DNA from 3 places in the Bradyrhizobium sp. INPA03-11B genome. Region 2 is predicted to be linked to each of the others. Evidence: riboswitches for the same ligand, from Rfam matches in the RefSeq annotation. Region 2 holds a riboswitch; each other region holds the start of a gene.

Region 1 (6,960 bases), on a different contig from region 2:
TCACTTCGTGCCGAAAACCGTGCTTCCGCCATGAGCGAAGCAAGCGACGTGCCACGTGATCTCGCGAGGCAGTTGGTCGAAGCAAACGGGACGCTTGCTGTGGGCATCTGATGCCGTGGAAGGCAAGACAAGCAGGCGCTCTCAGCCGCTGCGCAGCATCAGCTGTGCGGCAGATCGGTCGCCACGCGACCCTAAAGGTCTTGGGAGTTAGACGCGCTCCGCGGGCGCACCGAGGTGAAGCGCCAGAACCTGTTCCGGCGTTTCCATCACCTCGATGGTTTGAGCGTTGCTGCCGACGAATTCCAGGATCGTCTTGTCGCCCTCGCGCGACATGCCGCCGACGAGCGAGATGTTGACATAGTAGGGCTCCGCTTTGCCATAGCGGGTGCATTTGATCCAGAACTGCATCAGCAGCCTCCGTGACAATCAGCCTGCGGCCCGTAGCTCGCGCGCGGCCGCAACCATGTTGACAAGCGCCGGCCTGACCTCGTCCCATTTGCGGGTTTTCAGGCCGCAATCCGGATTGACCCAGAGCTGGCCGTCGGACAGGCGCCGCCGCGCCAGCTTGAGCAGCTCGGTCATCTCGGTCACCTCAGGCACCCGCGGCGAGTGGATGTCGTAGACGCCGGGTCCGATCTCGTTCGGATAGCGGTAGTTCCGGAATGCGTCCAGCAACTCCATCTTCGATCGCGATGTCTCGATCGAGATCACGTCGGCATCCATCGTGCCGATCGCGTCGATGATGTCGTTGAACTCGGAGTAGCACATATGGGTGTGAATCTGGGTCTCGTCCCGGACGCCGGACGAGCAGATACGGAAGCATTCCACCGCCCAGTCGAGATAGGTTGTCCACTCCGAGCGCCGCAGCGGCAGGCCTTCGCGCAAGGCGGCCTCGTCGATCTGGATCACGCCGGCGCCGGCGCCTTCGAGGTCTATAACCTCGTCGCGGATCGCGAGCGCGATCTGGCGGCAGGCTTGGCTACGCGGAACGTCGTCGCGGACGAACGACCAGTTGAGGATGGTGACTGGGCCGGTCAGCATCGCCTTCATCGGCTTCGCAGTCAGCGACTGCGCATAGTGCCACCATTCGACCGTCATCGGCTTCGGGCGTGACACGTCGCCGAACAGGATCGGCGGCCTGACATAGCGCGAGCCGTAGGACTGCACCCAGGCGTTCTCGGTGAAGACGAATCCTAAGAGCTGCTCACCGAAGTACTGCACCATGTCGTTGCGCTCGAACTCGCCATGGACAAGCACGTCGAGACCGATGCTTTCCTGCCAGCGCACGGTGCGTGCTGTCTGGTTCTGAAGGAAGGTCTTGTAGGCGGTATCACTGAGGTCTCCCTTGGCATGCGCGGCGCGTGCTTTCCTGATTTCGTGGGTCTGCGGGAAAGAGCCGATCGTCGTCGTGGGGAAAGCTGGCAGGTTGAAGCGCGCATGCTGCACCTCGGCTCGCTCCTCGAACCGACTGGCGCGCCGGCGCATCGCCTCGTCGATCCCCGCGATGCGGCTTGCCACCGTCGCGTCGTGAATGCGCGGCGAGGTCTTGCGCGCGGCTACGGCGGCGTCGGATGCCTTCAAAGCCTTTGTGATCGACCTGCGCCCGCTCGCAAGTGCCGTGCCGAGCGTGGCCAACTCCTCGACCTTCTGCACGGAGAAGGCCAGCCAGCTCTTCACTTCGGCATCGAGCTTGCCTTCCAGGGCAAGATCGATCGGCACATGCAGCAGCGAGCAGGAGGGCGCGATCTGCACGCGCTCCTTGCCGAGCTTTGCAACAGCGGGTTCAAGCCGGTCAAGGAGTCTGCTTAGATCGGCGCGCCAGATGTTGCGGCCGTCGAGCACGCCGAGCGAGACGACGCGGTCGGCGGGCAGGCGGGCGAGGTCATCGAGCTGCTCGGGCGCGCGCACCAGGTCCAGATGCAGACCAGCCACGGGAAGCGCGAATGCCGTGTCTTGATTCTCGCCAAGGCCGCCAAAATAGCTCGCCAGCATGATCTTGATCTGCGGTACCGCCCTGGCGATTCCGACATAAGCACGGCGCAGCGCGTCACGCGCCGCCTCGTCGAGATCCAGCACCAGGCAGGGCTCGTCGATCTGCACCCATTCCGCGCCGCTGCTGGCAAGCCCCCGCAGCACCTCGACATAGACCGGCAGCAGCCGGTCCAGCAGCGACAGCGGCTCGAAGCCGGCATCCTTGCTCTTGGCGAGCTTGAGAAAGGTGACCGGACCGACCAGCGCGGGTCGGGTCTGGTAGCCCAGTGCCTTGGCTTCCTCATATTCCTCGATCGGCTTGCGCGAGACGAGGCGGAATTGCTGATCTTTCGCGAGTTCCGGAACCATGTAGTGATAGTTGGTGTCGAACCACTTGGTCATTTCTTGCGCCGGCACGCTTTGGCCATGATGGGCATGGCCGCGGGGCGCATCGTGCGGGTTGCCTTGGACATCACCCTGGCTGCCGCGCGCCATCGCAAAATAGGTCGCAAGTGGCATCGGGCCGCTGGCCCAGCCATAGATCGCGGGGATCGCGCCAACCATCACCGAGGTGTCGAGCACCTGGTCGTAGAACGAGAAATCGTTCGACGGGATCACGGAGACGCCGAGCTTCTTCTGCCGCGCCCAGTTGGCGGCACGCAATCCGATCCCGGCTTCGATCAATGCCTTCTCGTCCGATGCGCCGGACCAGAAGCTTTCGAGCGCAAGCTTGAGCTCGCGGCGTGGACCGATCCGCGGCGTACCAAGAGTTGCGACCGCAAGTGAGGAGATAGATTTAGAGGACATTGGCTTAACCCCAAAAGTTGGGGGCAAAGGCCGTAGTGACACGTCTGGACTCGCAAAGACGCATGGAGGCGCAAGCGGGTCGCAACCGCACCACCGGGACACCCCGCCCGAGGACGTTTATGTTGTCGAGGCAGGTCTCCTGGCTCGCGGGTCCTAGCTGTCGTCCGGCCTTCCCGAAACTTGCGCTTCAGTGGCTGAAATGGACGATGGCTCGCCGCTTACAGTTGCGGGGGCAGCGCCGGCATCGCACCGGCTTCCCTCTTAGCTTCGAGAGAAAGTGCCTCTCGAAGAACCACGACGAGGTCACTTACAGACAACATCGCGGGCGCGTCAACTCACGTGAGTTGAGGGGCTTCGTCCACAGACGCTCACGAGCGTTGGGATGACGCTTCCAAAAAATTTGGAGAGATCGTCTTGCGGCGGTTGACATCCTGTCTCAAATCGCACCAGATATAGACGTCACGGTCCGCCATATCACAAGATTTGGTGGCTAAGAGGGAAGCCGGTGAACTACGGATCGATCCGTAAAAATCCGGCGCTGCCCCCGCAACTGTAAGCAGTGAGTTGCTCTCGCCCTGTTAAGTCACTGATGCCACGAGGCATTGGGAAGACGAGGGAGCAACGGCGACCTGCGAGCCAGGAGACCTGCCGCGACACCAAACACGTCCACGGGCGGGGTGTCCCGGCGGTCGCTTGCACGGCCATGCCGGTGGCACTTGCCGCCGGAATGACGCAGCGTCCCCTCGACATCCAGCCCCAACAAGCATCACGGGGTCTGCACGATGTCTCTCTCTCTCGATCGCGAAACAAAGCCAGCGCCACTCATCCTGTTGCGTCCAGAATCGCTCGCCGCGCCGGAAGCTGCCCCTCCGATACAGGTGATACGCCGTAACGGCACGGTGTCGAAATTCGACGCCAGCAAGATTTCGGTGGCGATGACCAAGGCGTTCCTCGCAGTTGAGGGACATACCGCGGCCACCTCGCGCCGGGTGCATGAGATCGTCGAGCAACTCACCGCGGAGGTCGTCACCGCGCTGTCGCGGCGGATGAGCGAGGGCCGCACCTTCCACATCGAAGACGTGCAGGATCAGGTCGAACTGGCGCTGATGCGCAGCGAGCACCACAAGGTGGCGCGCGCCTATGTGTTGTACCGCGAGGAGCGCACGAGGCAGCGCGCCGAGCAGGAGGCGGCGAAAACGGCAAAGCCGGCGGCAGGACCAGCGATCCAGGTCACGCTGCGTGGCGGCACCAAGGTGCCGCTCGACCACGCCCGGTTGGCGCTGATCATCAACGAGGCCTGTACCGGCCTTGACGGCGTCGACGCCGTGCCCGTCATCGCCGAGACCCAACGCAACATCTATGACGGCATCGGCCAGGATGAGCTGGCGCTCGCCTCGGTGATGGCGGCCCGCACCCTGGTGGAGCAGGAGCCGAACTACACCTATGTCAGCGCGCGCCTGTTGCTCGACAAGCTGCGCACGGAGGTGCTGTCCTATGTGCATGGCGTGCCGACCAGTGCGTCGCAGGCGGATATGGCCGTGCACTATGCCGAGTATTTCCCGGCCTATATCAAGACCGGGTTCACGTCCGAACTGCTGGACGCCGAGCTCGGCCGCTTCGACCTCGTGCGGCTCGCCGCAGCACTGAAGCCCGAGCGTGATCTGTCGTTCCAGTTCCTCGGTCTACAGACGCTGTACGACCGCTATTTCCTGCATGTCCGCGGTAACCGCATCGAGCTGCCGCAGGCCTTCTTCATGCGCGTCGCCATGGGGTTGGCGCTGCGCGAGATCGACCGTGAGGCCCGCGCGATCGAGTTTTACGATTTGCTGTCGTCGTTCGACTTCATGGCTTCGACGCCGACGCTGTTCAATTCCGGCACGCTGCGGTCGCAGCTCTCGTCGTGTTTCCTGACCACCGTGGCCGATGACCTCGACGGCATCTTCAAGTCGATCAAGGACAACGCGCTGCTCGCCAAATATTCCGGTGGGCTCGGCAACGACTGGACCCGCGTCCGCGGGCTCGGCGCCCATATCAAGGGCACCAATGGCGAAAGCCAGGGCGTGGTTCCGTTCCTGAAAGTGGCCAACGACACCGCGATTGCCGTCAACCAGGGCGGCAAACGCAAAGGCGCTGTCTGCGCCTATCTCGAGACCTGGCACGTCGACATCGAGGAATTCCTCGATCTGCGCAAGAATACCGGCGACGACCGCCGCCGCACCCACGACATGAACACCGCCAACTGGGTGCCCGATCTGTTCATGCAGCGCGTCGAGGCCGATAGCGAATGGACGTTGTTCTCGCCGGACGAAACGCCGGATCTGCACCATCTCTATGGCAAGCCGTTCGCCGAGCGTTACGCCTATTACGAGGCCAAGGCCGCGCGCGGCGAGATGCGGGTGTTCAAGCAGATCCGCGCCGTCGACCTCTGGCGCAAGATGCTGACCATGCTGTTCGAGACCGGCCATCCCTGGATCACCTTCAAGGACCCGTGCAACCTGCGCTCGCCGCAGCGCCATGCCGGCGTGATCCACTCTTCGAACCTCTGCACCGAGATCACGCTGAACACGTCCGACGACGAGACCGCCGTGTGCAATCTCGGCTCGATCAACCTCGCCAATCACATCCAGGACGGCCGGCTCGACGATGTCAGGCTGAAGAAGACGGTGACGACGGCGATGCGGATGCTCGACAATGTCATCGACATCAACTTTTACACCATCCCGGAAGCGCGCTGCTCCAACCTGCGGCATCGCCCGGTCGGGCTCGGTCTGATGGGGTTCCAGGACGCGCTACATATGCTGCGCATCGCGGTAGCGTCTGATGCCGCCGTCGCCTTCGCCGACACCAGCATGGAGGCGATCTCATATCATGCGATCTCGGCCTCGGTCGATCTCGCCGCCGAGCGAGGACGCTATCCGTCGTTCGAGGGCTCGCTGTGGAGCCAGGGCACCCTGCCGATCGATTCGATAGACTTCGTTGCCGATGCCCGCGGCGGGGTTGCGATGGATCGCACCAGCACGCTTGACTGGGTAGCCCTGCGCGGCCGCGTCACCGCGGTCGGCATGCGCAACTCGAACGTGATGGCGATCGCGCCCACGGCGACGATCTCCAACATCTGCGGCGTCGCGCAGTCGATCGAGCCGGCCTACCAGAACCTCTATGTCAAATCCAACATGTCCGGCGACTTTACGGTGGTGAACGACCATCTGGTGCGCGACCTCAAGGAGCGCGGGCTGTGGGACGAGGTCATGGTCCACGACCTCAAATATTTTGACGGCAGCGTCGGTGCGATCGACCGCATCCCCGACGACCTCAAGGCACGCTACGCGACAGCCTTCGAGATCGATTCGCGCTGGCTGGTCGAGGCGGCCGCGCGGCGGCAGAAATGGATCGACCAGGCGCAGTCTCTCAACCTCTATATCGCCAATCCCTCCGGCAAGAAGCTCGACGCGCTCTACCGTCTGGCATGGTCGCTGGGCCTGAAGACCACCTATTACTTGCGCTCGCGCAGTGCGACCCATGTCGAGAAGTCGACGCTGAAGGGCACCGACGGCAAGCTCAACGCCGTCTCGCCAGTGGCGCCGACCGCGCCGGTCCCGGATCTACCGGACGCCATTGCCTGCTCGATCGATAGTCCCGACTGCGAAGCCTGCCAGTAAGCAAAACAAAGGACCCCACATTATGCTCGACTTTACAGAAACTGTGACCACAGCCCGCCAGGAGCGCACGCCCTTCATGGCGCCGTCCTTTGCGGCGGCGCCCGCCGCACTGAACGAGGCAACCGGCCTCGGCACGATCGACCGCCATGGCGGCCGCGTCTCGGTCGACGAGAAGCGGATGATCAACTGCCGTGCCGACGTCAACCAGCTGCTGCCGCTGAAATACAACTGGGCTTGGGAGAAATACCTTGCCGCGTGCAACAATCACTGGATGCCAACCGAGGTCTCGATGCAGGCCGACATCGCGCTCTGGAAGTCGCGCGACGGCCTCTCGGAGGACGAGCGCCGCGCCATCAAGCGCAATCTCGGCTTCTTTGCGGCCTCTGAAAGCCTCGTTGCCAACAACATCGTGCTGGCGATCTATCGCCATCTCACCAACCCGGAATGCCGGCAGTATCTCCTGCGCCAGGCCTTCGAGGAGGCGGTGCACACCCACACCTTCCAGTACATCGTCGAAAGCCTC
Region 2 (6,960 bases):
AGATCGCCGCGGTCGGCGCCGGGCTCGGCGGCGCCGAGCGGCAGATCGACGCCACCGGGCTCGTGGTGGCGCCCGGCTTCATCGACCTGCACGCGCATGGCCAGACCATTCCGGCCGATCGGATGCAAGCGTTCGACGGCGTGACGACATCGCTCGACCTCGAGGCCGGCGTGTTGCCGGTGGCGTCCTGGTACAAGCGCCAGGCCGAGAAGGGGCGGGTGCTGAACTACGGCGCGGCCGCCAACTGGGCGTTCGCGCGGATCGGCGCGATGACCGGCTCGAATTCGGAAAGCTCGCTGGAATCGTTCGGTGCAGCGATGCGCGATCGCCGCTGGATCGAGAACGTGGCGACCGAGGGTGAGGTCGGCGGCATCCTCGAGCGCCTTGCCAATGGATTGAACGAGGGCGGCATTGGCATCGGCATTCTCAACGCCTATGCGCCCGGCGCCGGCGTGCAGGAATTGACCGCGGTGTGCCAGCTCGCGGCTAATCATGCGGTGCCGACCTTCACCCACGTCGCCTACATGTCGCGCATCGATCCGGAGAGCGCGGCCGAGGCCTATATCCGCCTGATCGGCTATGCCGGCGCCACCGGCGCACACATGCACATCTGCCACTTCAACTCGTCGAGCAAGACCGATATCGAACGCTGCGTTGCGCTGATCGCGAAAGCGCAGGCGCAGGGCCTGCCAATCACGGTGGAAGCCTATCCCTACGGCACCGGCTCGACGGTGCTGGCGGCGACCTTCTTCAGCGATCCGAAATTCGAGGAGCGTAACGGCCTCGGCTATGATTCGGTGCAGCGGGTGACCGACGGTCATCGCTTCGGCAGCCGCGAGGAGCTGCTGGCGGCGCAGGCCGCGGAGCCCTCGACGCTGGTGCTGTGGCATGTGCTCGACATCGAGAACAACGCGCATCATCGCGACCTGCTCGACATGGCGGTGCTGTATCCGGGCGGTGCGATCGCGTCCGACGCGATGCCATGGACGCTATCGGATGGCCGCCCCTACACCGGCGACGCCTGGCCGTTGCCTGACGATGCCACCTCGCATCCGCGCTCGGCAGGCTGCTTCACCCGCTTCATCCGCGAATGGGTGCGCGAGCGCAAGAAGGTGTCGCTGCTCGAGGGCATCCGCAAATGCGCGCTGATCCCGGCGGAGATCCTGTCGGCGAGCACGCCGGCGATGCGCGCCAAGGGCAGGCTGCAGGCGGGCGCCGATGCCGACGTCGTGGTGTTCGACTTCGAGACGCTGAGCGACCGCGCGACCTTCTCGACGATGAATCGTCCGGCGGAAGGCGTACGCCACCTCGTGGTCAGCGGCCAGCCGCTGATCAATGATGGTGTCCTCGACGTTGCGGCACGTCCCGGCCGGCCGGTGCGCCGGCCCGTCGCTGGGGGCTGAGGTGCCGGTCCCGATCCTGCTGGTCGCGGGCTTTCTCGGGGCGGGCAAGACCACGGTCGTCAACCATCTGCTGGCGCATGCGCAAGGCAAACGCATCGCCGCCGTGGTCAATGATTTCGGCGCGATCAATATCGATGCCGAGCTGATCGCCGGCGCCGGTGACGGCGTGGTCAGTCTGAGCAATGGCTGCATCTGCTGCACGCTGGAGGGTGACCTGCTGCGCACGCTCGCGACACTGTTGCGGCGTGATCCGTGTCCCGAATTCATCGTGATCGAGACCAGCGGGATCGCCGATCCCGCCGATATCGTCCGCAACCTGATGGATCCGGTGATCTGGAAGGAGGCGCCGCTGGAGACGGTGCTGTGCGTCGTCGACGCAACGCAGCCGGTGGCCGCGCTGGATGATGCGTTGCTGCGCTCGCAGCTGCGGGCGGCCGATGTGGTGGCGCTGAGCAAGGTGGATCTCGCCGATGCAGCCGCGTGCGCCGCGATCCGCGATGCCGTGCGAGCGATGCGTCCGGCGGCGGTGATCGTCGATGCCCTCCATGGCGAGGTGCCGGCCGAACTGCTGTTTCCTGCTGATCTCGATCATGTGCCGGCGCCGCGTGAGACCGCGCCGCGACGGCCAGCGACCGATCGCTTCGAGACGCTGAGCTGGACCTCGGAGCATCCGGTGCGGCTGCCGCGCCTGCAGCAGGCGATCGGCAAACTGGCGCCGAAGCTGGCGCGGGCGAAGGGATTGTTCGAGACGGTGGAGCAGCCCGGGCGGCTGACGGTATTTCAACTCGCCGGCGGCCGCGCGACCTTGGCTGCGGGCGGCGTGCTGGTACCCGGCGTGCCGCGCACGCGGCTAGTGTTCATCGCCGAGATGGGCGTGTTGTCGCGCGCCGAGATCGACGAGATCATGGAGGGATGTGTCGAAGCAGAGTAATGCCAAGGTTCTCCGTCATCCTGAGGTGCGAGCCTCTTCGGCGAGCCTCGAAGGATGCACGGCCTGGCTAGTGGCCGTCGATCCTTCGAGGCTCGCTACGCTCGCACCTCAGGATGACGGGACAAGCATTCGAGTCGGACGCTGTGTCCCGATCGCAGCACAATCGCACAAAGCATGCGTGCGACAATCGCATCGAATTGACAGCTCTGCGTCCACCACCTATCGTTTTTCGCGACGGTTCCCTTCGGGGATCAAAAGGGAATGCGGTGCGAGAGTACTCTCAACGCCGCAGCTGTCCCCGCAACTGTAAACGGCGAGCCTTTCGTCAATTTGCCACTGGGCTATTCAGCTCGGGAAGGCGTCGACAGGCGATGACCCGTGAGCCAGGAGACCTGCCGTCAGTCGTGGTCACACGCGAGCACATCGGGCGGGGGCGTCCTGGTGGGATCGGAGCACTGCCTTTTGGGCAATGCGCCAGTCCGCGTTCGCGGTGACGTGCCACGTTACCGCGAGTCGTTTCATGTCCTCGTCTTCTTCCGTTGCGCGCAACTGGCGCCTCGGCCTCGTCTGCTCCCTGTCATCATTGCTGCTGCCGGCCGAAGCCGGCGCGCAAACAGCTCCACCCACCACGCTCGATCCGATCGAGGTCGCACCCTCGGCATCCGCGAAGCCCAAACCCGCGGCGCGAAGCAGCAACGTCGCGACGGCGCGGCAACGCGCCAGGCCGGCAACGGCCGCCGCCGCGCCCGGCGCGCCGCGTGCCGCAGCGTCGGGTGCATCGGGAGCGGCTTCGCCAACACTCAATGCCACCACGCCGGGCGGCACCGGCAGCCGCCTCAACCTGACGCCGCTGCAGACGCCGGCCAGCGTCGAGATCATCACGGCGCAGACCATCGCCGAACGCGGCCAGCACAATGTGCTCGATGCCGTCACCCAGAACGCGGCTGGGTTCATCGCAACGCCGGCGCCGGGCAATGGCGGCCTGTCGTTCAGCACCCGCGGCTTTGCCGGCAGCAACTCGGTGATGACGCTCTATGACGGCACGCGCTTCTACATCGGCTCCGGCACCCTGACGTTCCCCTACGACACCTGGTCGACGCAACGCATCGAGGTGCTGCGCGGCCCGGCCTCGGTGCTGTACGGCGAAGGCGCGATTGGCGGCGTCATCAACGTCGTTCCGAAGAAGCCGTTAGCCACGCCCTACAACGAGGCCGAGGTCTCGCTCGACAGCAACATGACGCGGCGGCTTTCGGTGGACAGCACCGGTCCGATCAATCCCAATGTGTCCTACCGCATCAACGCCACCGGCAACATGTCGGACGGCTGGGTCGATCGCGACAAGACCTCGAATGCGGTGGTCTCCGCCGCCGTGCGCGTGCAGGCTTCGGACAATCTCGCCTTCACGCTGTCCGAGGACTACGGCGATCGCAGCCCGTCGCGCTACTTCGGCACGCCGCTGATCAACGGCGCGATCCAGGACGCGCTGCGCTTCAAGAACTACAACGCATCCGACAGCGCGATCCGCTATCAGGACAGCTGGACCCAGTTCAAGTCCGAATGGGATGTCGCCGACGGCGTCAAGGTCAATAACACGCTGTATTATCTGACCAGCGAGCGGCACTGGCGCGACATCGAGAACTACACCTGGAATCCAAAGACCCAGCTGATCGATCGGTCGAGTTATATCGAGATCTTCCATGACCAGAAACAGGTCGGCAACCGGATGGATGCGACCTTCAGCGGTCATGTGTTCGGACTTGCAAACCAGTTCGTGGCCGGGTTCGACGTCAACCGGATCGATTTCACCCATACCAACAACTCGCCTTACGGCGGCGCGTCGTCGGTCAATCCTTACGTGTTCGATCCCGGATCGTTCTTCGCGACGACGACAGTGACCACGCCGGGCTTCAACGCGATCGTCAATCAATATGCGCTGTTCGCCGAAGATCGCCTGTCGCTGACCGATCAGTTGTCGCTCGTCACCGGCGTCAGGTACGATCGTCCCGAAGTCGATCGCACCGATTACAAGACGCCGGCGAACAGTTTTGAAACGACGCTGTCGGGCACCAGCTGGCGTACCGGGTTGGTCTATGAGCCGATCAAGAACCTCGCGTTCTATGGTCAGTACGCGGTCGGCGTCGATCCGGTCAGCAATTTGATCTCGCTGTCGACCTCGCAGAAGACCTTCCAGCTCGCGACCGGCAAGCAGACCGAGGTCGGGGTCAAGCAGTCGTTCTGGGGTGGCCGCGGCGAGTGGACGCTGGCTGCTTACGAGATCGTCAAGACCGGCCTGACGATTCCCGATCCCGGCAATCCCACCGCTGGCCTGGCATTGCAGATCGGCCAGCAGTCATCGCGCGGGGTCGAAGGATCGGTCGGACTTGCGCTGAACGATGGCTGGCGCGTCGACGCCAATCTTGCGCTGCTGCGCGCCCGCTATGACAACAACAGCCAGGTGGTCGGCGGCAAGATCGTCAGCTACAACGGCAATGTCCCGGTCAACGTACCGCAGCAGGTTGCGAACGTCTGGCTGACCTGGGATTTCGCGTCGAACTGGTCGGCCTATGGCGGCGTGCAGATCGTCGGCGCGATGTATTCGGATCTGGCCAACACCCAGTTGCGGCCGGGCTACAATGTGGTCAATGGCGGCATCAAGTGGAAGCCGGATGACCGCACCACGGTCGCGTTCCGCGTCTACAATCTGTTCGACAAGGTTTACGCTGTGACCTCGAACGGCACGGGGCAGTGGCTGCTGGGCATGCCGCGCACCGCCGAACTGTCCGTCAACGTGAAGTTCTGATCATGCGCAGGGCTCTGATCCGGCGAGGGCGGCGATGGCTCTATGTCGTCCATCGCTGGATCGGCATTGCGACGTGTCTCTTGTTCGCGATGTGGTTCATCTCCGGCCTCGTCATGATGTACGTGGCGTTTCCGCGCCTCACCGACGGCGAGCGCCTCGCTGCGCTCCCCGTCATCCTCTGGAACAAGGTGCAGGTCGCGCCTGACCGCGCGATGGCGATTGCGGGCGCAGAGCATTATCCGCGCGATCTCCGGCTCTCGATGATGGACGACGTTCCGGTCTATCGCGTGACCGGCTGGAAGGGAGCCGCCGTCACCATTTCAGCAATCGATGGTGGCGTGATCAACGGCATCACGCCGGATCAGGCGCTGACGATCGCCGCTCATCATCCGCACGCGGTGCGGCCGCAATTGCTCGACACTGTGACGCGAGACCAGTGGTCGGTCACCGCGCGGTTCGATCCGCTGCGGCCGCTTTATCTGATCGGCCTTGGCGATGCTGACGGCACCGAGCTCTACGTCTCCTCGCGCACCGGCGAGATTGCGCTCGACACCACGCGGCGCGAGCGCATCTGGAATTGGCTCGGATCGATCCCGCACTGGATCTATCCGACCGTGCTGCGCAAGGACGGCCCGTTGTGGCGGGACGTGGTGCTGTGGATCTCGGGCGTCTGCCTCGTCGTCGCCGTCACCGGCTTCTGGATCGGCATTCTCCGCCTGCGGCTGACGCGCCGTTATGCGACTGGCGCCGTCTCGCCCTATCGCGGCTGGATGGCCTGGCACCACATCGCCGGTCTGATCGGCAGCATCTTCGTCTTCACCTGGATGTTCAGCGGCTGGCTGTCGCTCAATCCCGGCGGCGCGTTCTCCGGCCGCGGGATCACGCGCGAAATCGCGACCGGTTATAGCGGCCACGACACGCCCGATATCGCGGCTGGCTTGCAGTCGCCGCCGTCGGTATCAGCCGTGGAGGCGCGCTTCGTCTGGATCGGCGGACACTCCCTGATGGTGCTCGACGACCGCAGAAGCCGTCGCAGCCTCGCCGATCCCGCGACCGGCGCGCCCGTGACGCTCTCGCAGGACGAGATCGTCGCGGCCACGCGGGGCGCGATGCCGGGAGCTGCGATGACATCGGTGCGACAGCTCGATGAGCCGGACGCCTACTGGTACACGCTGCACCAGCTGCGCGAGCTTCCGGTGCTGCGGATCGGCTTCGACGATCCCGCCGACACCTGGCTGCATATTTCTCCGGTTACCGCCGAAATCCTCGACCGCAGCGACGACAGCCGCCGGTCCTATCGCTGGTTGTTCAACGCCCTGCACAGCCTCGACTTCCCGCTGCTGCTGCGCATCTGGCCGGCGCGCGACGTCGTGGTGTGGCTGCTGTCGGTGGTCGGCACGGTCGTCTCGATCAGCGGTATCGTGATCGGCTGGCGCCGGCTGCGGCGGCGGAAGGTGCGATCCACGCTCGCCGCGCGTGTTAGCAGATTGTCATAATCTCTTTCTATGTTGCGCCTGCCGCTGACTTGACGAACGGCTGTATCGATCACCGATGGATCGTGCTGTTCCGCCGGGCTTGAGGATCAAGGCGGCGCCTCATGCACTTTGTTCAATGGGTCGGAAGATTGGGCTGCGCGCGAAGCATGATCGGATGTGGCAGCGCTTTCTCGCCCTGGTCATAGGCACTCTCGTTGCCGGGAATATCCAGACGGTAACGATGGCCGGGAGCCCTGAATCAGTTCGCACGCCGGCAACGGTCGATTTCGATATTGGGGGGCAACCCCTGGTCTCGGCGCTCGATGCCTACAGCGCGGCCACCGGCCTGCA
Region 3 (6,960 bases), on a different contig from region 2:
ACGACGCAGCAGTTCCTCGGCGAGCTTCACGCCCTGCGCATGCGCAGACGGCGTCGGCACCGCGCGCGGATCGACCGCGAATAGATTGCGCCCGGTCGGCAGCACGTCGCTGCGCCCACGATAGGGCGAGCCCGACGGCCCCGGCGCGACACGCCGGCCGGCGAGTGCGTCGCGCAAGGCTGCCTTCTCCGCATCGCCGCAGACGCCCTGCCCGAACACATGGAGACCGTCGCCGAACTGGCTTTCCTTGAGATCGCAGACGAAGCGATCGATCTGCGGAATGGCCTCAGCCGCCGAGACCGACGCGGCGAGACCGAGATCGTCCTCCAGTCCGGCAATGCGCGCTTCCTCGCGGATCGCGGTAATCAGCCGCTGCCGCCGGGCCGGATCAAGACCGTCGGCGGTCGAATATTCATCGAGCAAACGCTCGAGCCGGCGCAACCCTTCCGGCACCGCTGCCTGCGCCAGCGGCGGCGGCAGATGGCCGATCGTCACGGCACCGATCCGGCGCTTGGCCTGCGCCGCCTCGCCGGGGTCGTTGACGATGAAGGGATAGACGACGGGCAGATCGCCGATCAGCGCTTCCGGCCAGCACGCCGATGACAGCGCAACCGATTTGCCGGGCAGCCATTCCAGCGTGCCATGCGCGCCCATGTGGACGACGGCGTCGAGGCCCTGCTGCCTGAGCCACAAATAGAACGCGACATAGGCATGGCGCGGCGTGCGCGAGAGATCGTGATAGTCGGCGTCGCGATGACTGGCCTCACCGCGCTCCGGCTGAACCGCGATGATCGACTTGCCGCACTGGATCGCGGCGAAATGAAACACGCCGTCACGGCAATCGGGATCATCCTCCGGCGCGCCCCATGCGCGCGCGAGATCGTCCTGAAGCTGCTGCGAGAGGCTGGAGAGCACCGCGCGATATTCGGCCACGTCCCATGTCAGCTTCCGGCGCAGGAGCACGTCGCCCAGCGACGCCGTCGGTTCAAGATCAAAACCCGCAGCCGCGAGATCGGTCAGCAAAACCCCGACCGAGGCAAGTGCATCGAGGCCGACGGCATGCGCGATCTGGTGTGGGCGGCCCGGATAGTTCGACAGCACGAGCGCAAGCTGCTTCTCGTGCGCCGGCTTGCCGGCAAGCCGGTGCCAGGCGGCGACCCGCGCGGCAATCGCCGCGACGCGTTCGGCGTCCGGCCGATGCGCAAGATGCGCGAATTGCAGATCCGGATCGCGCTCGCCGGGCGACTTGAAGCTTACGACACCAGTGAACAGGCGACCATCGACTTCCGGCAACACCACATGCATCGCGAGATCGCCGGGCGACAGGCCGCGCAACGACAGGGCCCAATCCTCGCGCCGCGCCGTGGACAGCGCGACCTGGAAAACCGGGCACGACACGGCATCGAACGGCGTCGTGCCGTCGTCACCGGCCGCGGAGAACGCAGTCGCGTTGACGATGGCGGCAGGCGGGCACTGCTCGAACTGAACGCGCAACCAGTCGGCAACGCCTGCCGCCCTCAACGAGGTGACGAAGACACCGTGGGCATCAAACCCCTTCGCGCGCAACGCATCGATCAATGCATCGACCGGAGCGGCGTCGCCGGCCGCGAGATAGGAACGATAGAACGTCACCAGCGCCCGCGGCCGGCCATCCGGCGCCGGCAGCGCAGCGATGGCGCCGCGACGGGAATCGTAGGCGCCGATCTCGGGAAGATCGATCTCACCGACCACAGGCCCGGCATAGAGCCCGGACGCCAGTGCCAATTGCGCGATCACGGCCTGCGCGGCAACGGGGCCGCCCTTGTCGCACAACACCTTCAGACGGCGCAGCGTCGAGACCGGCAAGGTCGAGAATTCATCCAGCCGCAAATCGTCGCGGCCATCCGCCGGCAGCACCACCAGAGCGATGTCGCGCTCCTTCGCCACCCGATGCACCGCTGACAGCCCGTAGGCCCAATAAGGTTCGCCGCCGATCAGCCGTACCAAAATGCCGCGCGCGTGCGACAGCGTCCGCTCGATATAGGTGTCGACCGACAGCGGATGGCGCAGTTCCGCGAGATTGGCGAGCCGCAGCGACGGCAATGCGGCGCGGCCGCGCCGCCAGCCGGCCGCGAACGCCGCGAGATCACTGTCGGAAAACGACAGCACCACGAGATCGGCCGGATCCTGGCCGAGGTCCCTTGGTGTCGCGGTCTCCTCAAGGCCGCGGCTCTCGCGGAAAACGACGTGCATCAGACACCAAGCCGTGCCCTGATGGCGGCTTCATCGATATCGCCGTGTTCGCCGATCACGACGAGCTTCGACTGTCTCGTCCGCGCGCCCCAGGGCATGTCGAACTGATGCCGCACCCGCTCGCCGACCGATTGCACCAGCAAGCGCATCGGCTTGCCTTCGACCGCGATGTAGCCCTTGGCGCGCAGCACGTTCTGCTCCCGCGCCAGGCCCTTGATCGAGGCGACCAGCGCATCGATGTCGACAATCTCCGGAAGATCGATCACCACCGAATTGAAATCGTCGTGCTCGTGCTCCTCTTCGCCGTCATGATGCGACGGCCGCGACGCGAGGTCATTTTCCGCCGCAGCTCCGAGCCCCAGGATCACGCGCGCGTCGATGGTGCCGTCGACGATGGGCAACATCGGCACCTCACGCGGCATCTCGGCCGCGATCACCTCCTTGGCCGCCTTGATCCCCTCCGCGCCGGCGAGATCGGCCTTGGTCAGCAGCACGATATCGGCGCAGGCGATCTGGTCCTCGAACACTTCGGACAGCGGCGTCTCGTGATCGAGATTGTCGTCGGCCGCGCGCTGCGCATCCACCGCGGCCGGATCCGGCGCAAAGCGGCCGGCTGCAACGGCTTCCGCATCGGCCAGCGCGATCACGCCGTCGACCGTGATCCGCGAACGAATCTCCGGCCAGTCGAACGCCTTGAGCAACGGCTTCGGCAGTGCGAGCCCCGAGGTCTCGATCACGATGTGATCGGGCTTCACCGGGCGCGCGAGCAACTGCTCCATCGCCGGGATGAAATCGTCGGCGACAGTGCAGCAGATGCAGCCATTGGCGAGCTCGACGATGTTCTCGGTCGGACAATTGGCATCGGCGCAGGATTTCAGGATGTCGCCGTCGACGCCTTCGCTGCCGAATTCATTCACCAGCACCGCGAGCTTCTTGCCGTTGGCGTTCCGGATCAGATGCTGGATCAGCGTCGTCTTGCCGGACCCGAGAAAGCCGGTCACGACGGTAACCGGAACCTTGGCGAGTGTAGTCATTCTGCGGCCTCCGGCACGACGGGAAGAGGTGGAATGCGGGCAAGCGATTGCTTGCGGAAGATTTCAGGACGGCTGCGCCACGGCACGATGCCGTCAGGTGCCGCCGCATAGGCGGAGGCGCCTGCGATCACATCCCCGGCATTGGCTTCGGACAGGCGCCCATAGACATAGGACCACCGGCCGGGCGCGCTGAGCGCGACCGAGCAGCCCTGGCTGCAAGCCGACAGGCATTCGACGGGAACCAGATCGACGCCATCGGGCACGCCGGCCTCGAGAAGCGCGGCATGCAGGCGCGCACCGGGCGCGACGTCACCTTCCGCCAACGTTTGGCCGGCGCGGCAGGTGATACAGACATGAAGGGTAACGCTCATCGGCCTTCCTGGATTGACAGCGGGAAGCGATGAGGCACACGAACCGATTGTGGATCGGCTCGTTCCCCGTCGCGGAACACCCCGTCCGCCGGTCTCACAACATGCTGCGCTGGCAGGTCTCCCGGCTTGCGGAGTAGGATTTCTCCTTTGATGCCCACCTTCCCGACTCCTTACGGAATCAGTGGCCTGGGCATCTCTCCGGTCACGGTCGCGGGGGCGGCTGCGTTTTGGGCCGACCTTGCGGTCTCAGCCCTATCGCATTCCCTGTTCGCCTGTCGTAGGACAGGAACCAACGCAGGCCCACCATTCGTCCAAGCCTCGCACTTGTCAAGCCGAAGGAACGTGATGATTTCTGATGGAAACGACGCTGAGGACGGCGCTGTCGGCACCGACCCATCGCTGGACGCGCGCCATGCCGACAAGATGGCGAAAAAGAAGGCCGCCCGGGATCGCATCATGGCGACCAAGAGCGGCGAAAAGGGTCTGATCATCGTTCATACCGGCGCCGGCAAAGGAAAATCGTCCTCCGCCTTCGGCATGATCGTCCGCTGCGTCGCGCACGGCTTTCCCTGTGCCGTGGTGCAATTCATCAAGGGGGCCTGGGATACCGGCGAGCGCCGGCTGCTCACCGGGCATTTCGGCGAGCTCTGTCAATTCCACGCGATGGGCGAAGGTTTTACCTGGGAGACCCAGGATCGCGCCCGCGATATCGCAGCAGCGCAAGCCGGGTGGGAAAAGGCCAAGCAGCTGATCGCAGATCCGAGCCTGCGCATGGTCGTGCTCGACGAGATCAACATCGCGCTGCGCTACGACTATCTCGCGGTCGCTGACGTCGTGGAATTCCTGACGACGTCGAAGCCGCCGATGACGCATGTCGTGCTCACCGGTCGCAACGCCAAGAAGGAGCTGATCGAGATTGCCGATCTCGTCACCGAGATGACATTGGTGAAGCATCCGTTCCGCTCCGGCATCAAGGCCCAGCCGGGCGTCGAATTCTGACAGACATCGCCATGGCGCGCGCATTGATGATCCAGGGAGCCGGCTCGGACGTGGGCAAATCGCTCATCGTCGCGGGGCTTGCGCGCGCCGCCACGCGGCGCGGCCTGCGCGTGCTGCCGTTCAAACCTCAGAACATGTCGAACAATGCGGCCGTGACCATCGATGGCGGCGAGATCGGACGCGCGCAGGCGTTGCAGGCGCTCGCCGCCGGCGTCGAGCCGCACACCGACATGAACCCGGTGCTGCTCAAGCCCGAAACCGATGTCGGCGCCCAGATCATCGTGCACGGCAAGCGGATCGCGACCGCCCGCGCGCGGGAATATGCCGGCATGAAGCCACAGCTGATGGGCGCAGTGCTGGAGAGTTTTGAGCGCCTGAAGGCGCGCGCAGACCTCGTGCTGGTCGAAGGCGCCGGCAGTCCCGCCGAGGTCAACCTGCGCAAGGCCGACATCGCCAATATGGGCTTTGCGCGCCGGGCCGACGTGCCCGTGGTGCTGGTCGGCGACATCGACCGCGGCGGCGTGATCGCGCAGCTCGTCGGCATCAAGACCGTGATCGATCCCGACGATGCCGCGATGATCCAGGGCTTCGTCATCAACAAATTCCGCGGCGATCCCTCGCTGTTCGACGACGGCTACCGCCTGATCGAGGACCGCACCGCGTGGCGCGGCTTTGGCGTGCTGCCCTGGTTCGCTCGCGCCGGCGAATTACCGGCCGAAGACGCGCTCGGGCTCGGCGACGCGCGCAAGCCCGGCCAGTGCAAGATCGCGTTTCTGGCCCTGTCGCGGATTGCGAATTTCGACGACCTCGATCCGCTGAAGCTCGAACCCGGCGTCGATCTGGTGATGGTCCGTCCGGGCGAAGCCATCCCCGGTGATGCCAGGCTCGTCATCCTGCCCGGCTCGAAATCGACCCGCGGCGACCTCGCCTTCCTGCGCGCGCAGGGCTGGGACATCGATCTCCTGGCGCATCATCGCCGCGGCGGGCACGTGCTCGGCCTGTGCGGCGGATACCAGATGCTCGGACAAGCGGTCGCCGATCCCGATGGGATCGAGGGTCCCGCGGGCGAAACGCGCGGGCTCGGGCTGCTCGATGTCACCACCACCATGACCGAGCAGAAGACGCTGACCCGCGTCAGCGCCGTGCATGCTGCGACCGGTCAGCCGATCAGCGCCTACGAAATCCACATCGGACGCACCGACGGCCCGGATCGCGTCCGGCCGTTTTCAATACTTGACGGCTCGCCGGAAGGTGCCATGTCGCCTGACGGACGCGTTCACGGCAGCTATCTGCACGGCCTGTTCACGTCGGACGAATTTCGTAAGGCCTTCCTTGCGCAGCTCGATATCCCTGCGGCGGATCAGCCTTACGGCGCCAGGGTCGAGAGCGCGCTCGACGCGCTTGCCGAGCACATCGAGACCCATCTCGATGTCGACGGCCTGCTCGCGCTGGCGCGCTAAGGGCGTTTCGAGCGAAGTCGACACCAGTTCGCGTGAAGAAAACGCGTCAAGAAATCAGCGCGACAACACGGCGGAAAGCCGGGACCATTCAGCCTCATTGCCGGGCAGACCGAGGCGCAGCCATCCCGGCTTGTGCTGGAAGACGCGCGACCAGATCCGTCCGCGGGCAAGCGTCTCCTGCGCGGCGAGCGCATCGCCGGTCTCGTAAAGCCGGAACAGCGGCGTGCCGCCGACCAGCGTCCAACCCCGCGATTGCGCCGCCGCGTCGAGCTTGACGCAGTCGTCCGCCAGCCGTGCGGTCGTTGCCCTCGCCCAGTCGTGGTCGAGCAAGGCCCGCCGCCCGATCGCGATCGCGGCCCCCGAAACCGGCCATGGCCCGGTCATTGCGGAGAGCGCGGCGATATCAGCTGCGCCGCCAACAGCGAAGCCGAGCCGCAAGCCGGCAAGCCCGTAAAACTTGCCGAATGAGCGCAGGATCACGAGCCCCGCGCGTCCTGCTTCTGCTGCAAGCGAGATGCCGGGTACGGCGTCCGCAAAACTCTCGTCGATCACGAGCCGGCCAACACGTGGCAACAGCGCAAGCAGTTCGTCCCGATCATGGCGTCTTCCGTCGGGGTTGTTCGGATTGACGACGACGGCAACATCGGCTCCCGCAAGCGCCGCAACCTCGGACACCTCGGCAACCTCCCAGCCCGCCGCCGACAACACGCCGGCATACTCATTATATGTGGGCGCCAGGATGCGCGCTCGCCCGCGCGACGCCAGACTAGGCAGCAACTGAATGGCGGCCTGCGCACCGCCCATCGCCACGATCGGCGCACTGGTAGCGTAGGCCCGCCGCGCCGCGTCGTGCAGGGATTCGAT

What was found. Region 2 has a riboswitch for cobalamin ahead of QMZ05_RS09560 (TonB-dependent receptor). Riboswitches for the same ligand answer to the same signal wherever they lie in the genome.
Region 1: it holds a riboswitch for cobalamin, as region 2 does, so the genes downstream of both, QMZ05_RS25515 (ribonucleoside-diphosphate reductase subunit alpha) here and QMZ05_RS09560 (TonB-dependent receptor) in region 2, are expected to answer to the same signal.
Region 3: it holds a riboswitch for cobalamin, as region 2 does, so the genes downstream of both, QMZ05_RS15695 (DUF1636 domain-containing protein) here and QMZ05_RS09560 (TonB-dependent receptor) in region 2, are expected to answer to the same signal.

Annotation. Positions count from the first base shown of each region.
Region 1 is NZ_JASGSR010000068.1:1,587-8,546, reverse strand. Features, by position in the region: gene QMZ05_RS25525 (hypothetical protein) at 208-408, opposite strand; gene metE (5-methyltetrahydropteroyltriglutamate--homocysteine S-methyltransferase) at 427-2,778, opposite strand; cobalamin riboswitch at 2,890-3,090, opposite strand; cobalamin riboswitch at 3,224-3,446, shown strand; gene QMZ05_RS25515 (ribonucleoside-diphosphate reductase subunit alpha) at 3,561-6,437, shown strand; gene QMZ05_RS25510 (ribonucleotide-diphosphate reductase subunit beta) at 6,514-6,960, shown strand, end outside.
Region 2 is NZ_JASGSR010000017.1:41,995-48,954, reverse strand. Features, by position in the region: gene QMZ05_RS09570 (amidohydrolase family protein) at 1-1,403, shown strand, start outside; gene QMZ05_RS09565 (GTP-binding protein) at 1,405-2,334, shown strand; cobalamin riboswitch at 2,553-2,749, shown strand; gene QMZ05_RS09560 (TonB-dependent receptor) at 2,855-5,134, shown strand; gene QMZ05_RS09555 (PepSY domain-containing protein) at 5,137-6,630, shown strand; gene QMZ05_RS09550 (STN domain-containing protein) at 6,686-6,960, shown strand, end outside.
Region 3 is NZ_JASGSR010000031.1:44,152-51,111, forward strand. Features, by position in the region: gene cobN (cobaltochelatase subunit CobN) at 1-2,232, opposite strand, end outside; gene cobW (cobalamin biosynthesis protein CobW) at 2,232-3,266, opposite strand; gene QMZ05_RS15695 (DUF1636 domain-containing protein) at 3,263-3,637, opposite strand; cobalamin riboswitch at 3,731-3,946, opposite strand; gene cobO (cob(I)yrinic acid a,c-diamide adenosyltransferase) at 3,983-4,636, shown strand; gene QMZ05_RS15705 (cobyric acid synthase) at 4,648-6,096, shown strand; gene cobD (threonine-phosphate decarboxylase CobD) at 6,151-6,960, opposite strand, start outside.